One region of the Halobacillus salinarum genome, then DNA from elsewhere that is predicted to be linked to it. Evidence: a T-box and tRNA genes for the amino acid it is inferred to sense, from the RefSeq annotation. Region 1 holds a T-box; the other holds one or more tRNA genes.
The links. A T-box is a leader RNA that pairs with one kind of tRNA and senses whether it is charged. The one in region 1 lies ahead of MUN89_RS21590 (tryptophan--tRNA ligase), so its partner is inferred to be a tRNA-Trp.

Region 1 (2,363 bases):
GATTTCTCCGTATCCGATCCCCTTTTGAAACGCATGGGCCATTTGCTCGGTTTCTATAGGAGTGGCAAATTCACGGAAAAGAGTGAATAATGGCGATCCTTCTCTGTCCTTAGGAGCTTCCGGCGGCAAAGAGTCTGTTACAATCCTTTTCACAAGCTTATGCAGCGATTTTTCCTCCGTAAACAGTGGAATGGTGTTTCCATAACTCTTACTCATCTTCCTCCCGTCCAGCCCGGGAATAATTTCTGATCCTTCCGCAAATACCGGCGTAGGAAGATCAAAGGTCGAACCATATAAACGATTAAACGATTCTCCAATATCCTTCGCCATCTCCAAATGCTGCCTGTTATCTTTTCCTACAGGAACTTCAGAACCGTTAAAGAGAAGAATATCCGCTGCCATGAGAATGGGGTAGTTAAACAACCCCATATTTACTCCGTCATCTCTATCTCTCCCTTCGCGGTTGTTCTGTTCCACTTGCGCTTTATAAGCATGCGCCCGGTTCATCAGGCCTTTGCCAGTTACGGAGCTGAGTATCCAATGAAGTTCAGGCAGTTCTTTAATATCGGATTGACGATAAAACAAGGAACGCTCAGGGTCAAGGCCGAGTGCCAGCCACGCAGCGGCCACCTCATAGGTCAGACTCTTAAGCTTGGAGCGGTTATGAATAGAGTTCAAGGCATGTAAATCAGCTATGAAATACATAGATTGGTGCTCTTCTTCTGCTGCAAGCTTTAAAGCAGGCTTAATTGCTCCTAAATAATTTCCTACATGGGGAGTTCCAGTCGGTTTAATACCTGTGATGATTCGCTTCATTGAATTCACTCCTTTATTCATTTTTTGTATAAAAAAGAGCCCTCCTCCTAAAAAGGACGAGAGCTCCCGTGGTGCCACCTTTATTCACACTTGTAGTTGTGTGCACTAACATTTACAGCTGTCACTGTAACCTCTCTTGTATCGGTAAGAGTTCCTCCGCTGCTCCTACTGCTATTTTCAGCGCAGCTGCTCCAAAGCCCATTCAATGACTGCCCCTGCTGATTCCCACCTGCCATCAGCTCTCTGAAAAAGGCGGTGTCATTTACTCCTCTTCTTCATCGCTCTAAGTATGAAATTAAAAAAATCATATGGTAAAAGCGCTGTTTTGTCAATTGGAATTAAAAGATGGTGACTATTAAATACCATACATTTCCGAGCACCAGCAGTGATACAAGGGCTTTTTCAGTTACAGAGCCCGTTTTAAATGCAGCTGGGAACCGAAAGTACTTTTTTGAGAATGGAAAGAATATCGGAATGCCTTTCTTTGTCAGGAAATCTGCAAACAAATGTGAAACTGCACCGATGATAAATCCTGTAAGCAAAAACAAAGGTACATGGAAGACTCTTTCGATGATGCCGCTGTAAACGGCAAGTAAAGCAAGGAACAGCAGCGAATGGGTCATGTTTCGGTGACTTCTAACCATAATCAGGATCGGGAGCATTAAGAGGACATAAAACTTCAGCTGTTGTCTGTACACATCAAAGAATTCCGGCGCAAATAAAAATCCCAGCAAAGCGAGTGTGAATAGAAGCATAATCCCCCGCCAAAATTTTTGGCCCAATTTAGAGCTCGGTGTGTCGATGTCTGGAATTAAAGCTCCGAAAAGTACAAATACCAGATAAAGAACCGTCTGAAAAGGACTCTCCGGCATTAATTCGACTTGAGGCAGCAGAGTCATCGCCCCTATGCCAAAAGTAAAGCCCACCACCTGGTGTCCTGTTGCCATCATGTTGAAATCATCCTTACTATCAAAGTCGCTATCTATTTCATTATCGCAAATTTGAAAGAAAAAAGGAATTTATCCAATCTAAAAAACCCGCCTGTCCAGCGGGTTACTGCCTGGGATTAGCAATCTTTCTCAGGAAGTCCCAACATTTGAAATTTAGGTCCTTCCATCGTTTGTTTGCCTTCAATTGTTAGATTTTTAGTTAAGTGAACGATCTTCTTATCAATAGCTACAGGAATAGAGTTAACTTGGTGCAGTTCATCATCAGCCTCAGGTGCACCGAGCATTAACCCGATATCAGGTTCGCCGCATCCATAACCGGCAAAAAAGATTCGCAGACACTCTGCTTGTTCATCTTCTAATAACTGGTCGAGTAAATCACGGGCTTGATCTGTAATTTTCATAATGATCTCTCTCCTTCGACTATAAAAGTATCACAATTAGTCCCTGGATATGAACCAAAACCTCTTGTCATTATGCCCGTAACCTTATTTCTTTAATATATGTAGTTAATAAAAAGGATCTCCAGAAAACCATTCTGGAGACCCCGACCTTCATTAGACAGCTTTAGGCTTTAATTCAACATCAATGTTCCCACGA
Region 2 (2,363 bases), 860 kb from region 1:
TGAAGGCGAAGAGGTCACACCTGTTCCCATGCCGAACACAGTAGTTAAGCTCTTCAGCGCCGATGGTAGTCGGGTCGATCCCCGTGAGAGTAGGACACTGCCAGGTTTCAACTGTTCCACCGTAGCTCAGTGGTAGAGCAATCGGCTGTTAACCGATCGGTCGTAGGTTCGAATCCTACCGGTGGAGCCATTCTATGGAGAGCTGTCCGAGCTGGCCGAAGGAGCACGATTGGAATTCGTGTAAACCGTTACCACGGTTTCGAGGGTTCGAATCCCTCGCTCTCCGCCATAAATACACTTTCCTAATAGCTGGCCCGTTGGTCAAGTGGTTAAGACACCGCCCTTTCACGGCGGTAACACGGGTTCGAATCCCGTACGGGTCACCAATTTATTTTAAGCCAGCTAGCGGTATTTCGCTTAAGCACGACCGCACTCCGGAGGATTAGCTCAGCTGGGAGAGCACTTGCCTTACAAGCAAGGGGTCGCAGGTTCGAGCCCTGCATCCTCCACCATTTTCGCAAGATTTCACCGAAACACCTTGCAGCACGACGAACAGTTGAACAGAAACATTTTTATGGGAACAACAAAAGATATTCCCACATTATCGCGGGGTAGAGCAGTCTGGTAGCTCGTCGGGCTCATAACCCGGAGGTCGCAGGTTCAAATCCTGCCCCCGCAACCATAATATCCAATTAACTACTTCGATTCCACTTCTTTGCTAATTGGAAATAGGAGCCCTGTAAGGGCAACCAGATTAATTTAAATATGGTCCGGTAGTTCAGTTGGTTAGAATGCCTGCCTGTCACGCAGGAGGTCGCGGGTTCGAGTCCCGTCCGGACCGCCACTTTACATAGAAAATCATTGTTTATCACATAATCGGCTCGGTAGCTCAGTCGGTAGAGCAACGGACTGAAAATCCGTGTGTCGGCGGTTCGATTCCGTCCCGAGCCACCATTTATCCGACTTGCAAACATGGGGATACAAGTAGGAAGTCCAGAGAGATGGACATAGTTATTTAAATATGGAGGGATAGCGAAGTTGGCCAAACGCGGCGGACTGTAAATCCGCTCCCATCGGGTTCGTAGGTTCGAGTCCTACTCCCTCCACCATTACATCTTAGGGGTATAGTTCAACGGTAGAACAGCGGTCTCCAAAACCGCCGATGTGGGTTCGATTCCTACTACCCCTGCTTTTCATTATGGCGGCTATGGCGAAGGGGTTAACGCACCGGATTGTGGCTCCGGCACTCGAGGGTTCGATTCCCTCTAGTCGCCCTTTAATAATTTTATTACGCTTTGGGCCATAGCCAAGCGGTAAGGCAACGGTTTTTGGTACCGTCATGCGCTGGTTCGAATCCAGCTGGCCCAGCCATTTGCGGGAGTAGTTCAGTGGTAGAACACCACCTTGCCAAGGTGGGGGTCGCGGGTTCGAATCCCGTCTCCCGCTCCATTAATTTCATTCATTTTTCATTTGTTTATGAATAAGATATAATATTAATGATTTTTCAATGGCGGCATAGCCAAGCGGTAAGGCAGAGGACTGCAACTCCTTTACCACCGGTTCGATTCCGGTTGCCGCCTCCAATTATTTGCCGGTGTGGCGGAATTGGCAGACGCGCACGACTCAAAATCGTGTTCCTTCGGGAGTGTCGGTTCGACCCCGACCACCGGTACTCATTAAAACGAAATAATGATTTAATCAGAAGACAGGATTACTCAAATCCTGTCTTTTTTATATATGCCAGCTTTTTCAACTAAAGTTAAAAAATGCTGTTGTTTTCCTAATTTAAAAGGGATAAGATTAAAACGTACACGGATTAACCCTGATCTTCACTTATCCTCTTTTTTACTCTCTCTTCACCGTAGTACATAGGCAAAATGGAAAGCGGATACATGGAAGCTCTCGGCAGTTTATTTATTAAACCTTAGGAGGTCATTATGGGACGTTTAGTACATTTTGAAATTCATGTAGATGATATGGAGCGGGCGAAGAAGTTCTATGGTGAAGTATTTGGCTGGAAATTTGAAGACTGGAGTGAATTTGCCGGCATGCCTTACATGGGGGCTGTGACTGGCGATGAGAATGAGCCTGGCATCAACGGGGCGTTGATGCAGCGCCAAAGTGCTCCTCCAGAGCAGAACCAGCCTATGAATGGCTACACTTGTACGATGGCCGTAGAGGATTACGATGTGACAGAAGCAAAAATCACTGAAAACGGCGGCACGGTTGCGCTGCCAAAGTATGCGCTCCCTGGTATGGCTTGGCAGGGATACTACCTGGATACAGAAGGAAATGTATTTGGCATCCACCAGCCGGACGAGAACGCAAAATAGAATGATAAAGCAGACGAAAGGCTTCAGCAG

Region 2: it encodes a tRNA-Trp, which carries the amino acid that the T-box ahead of MUN89_RS21590 (tryptophan--tRNA ligase) is inferred to sense. The anticodon was not compared.

The regions. Positions count from the first base shown of each region.
Region 1 is NZ_CP095073.1:4,208,524-4,210,886, forward strand. Features, by position in the region: gene MUN89_RS21590 (tryptophan--tRNA ligase) at 1-816, opposite strand, end outside; T-box leader at 866-1,104, opposite strand; gene MUN89_RS21595 (metal-dependent hydrolase) at 1,155-1,766, opposite strand; gene MUN89_RS21600 (iron-sulfur cluster assembly accessory protein) at 1,883-2,167, opposite strand; gene MUN89_RS21605 (organic hydroperoxide resistance protein) at 2,321-2,363, opposite strand, start outside.
Region 2 is NZ_CP095073.1:3,347,486-3,349,848, reverse strand. Features, by position in the region: rRNA gene rrf (5S ribosomal RNA) at 1-106, shown strand, start outside; tRNA gene MUN89_RS17380 (tRNA-Asn) at 116-190, shown strand; tRNA gene MUN89_RS17375 (tRNA-Ser) at 197-289, shown strand; tRNA gene MUN89_RS17370 (tRNA-Glu) at 312-386, shown strand; tRNA gene MUN89_RS17365 (tRNA-Val) at 437-512, shown strand; tRNA gene MUN89_RS17360 (tRNA-Met) at 606-682, shown strand; tRNA gene MUN89_RS17355 (tRNA-Asp) at 768-844, shown strand; tRNA gene MUN89_RS17350 (tRNA-Phe) at 879-954, shown strand; tRNA gene MUN89_RS17345 (tRNA-Tyr) at 1,024-1,109, shown strand; tRNA gene MUN89_RS17340 (tRNA-Trp) at 1,119-1,189, shown strand; tRNA gene MUN89_RS17335 (tRNA-His) at 1,202-1,274, shown strand; tRNA gene MUN89_RS17330 (tRNA-Gln) at 1,297-1,371, shown strand; tRNA gene MUN89_RS17325 (tRNA-Gly) at 1,375-1,449, shown strand; tRNA gene MUN89_RS17320 (tRNA-Cys) at 1,510-1,583, shown strand; tRNA gene MUN89_RS17315 (tRNA-Leu) at 1,591-1,672, shown strand; gene MUN89_RS17310 (VOC family protein) at 1,938-2,333, shown strand.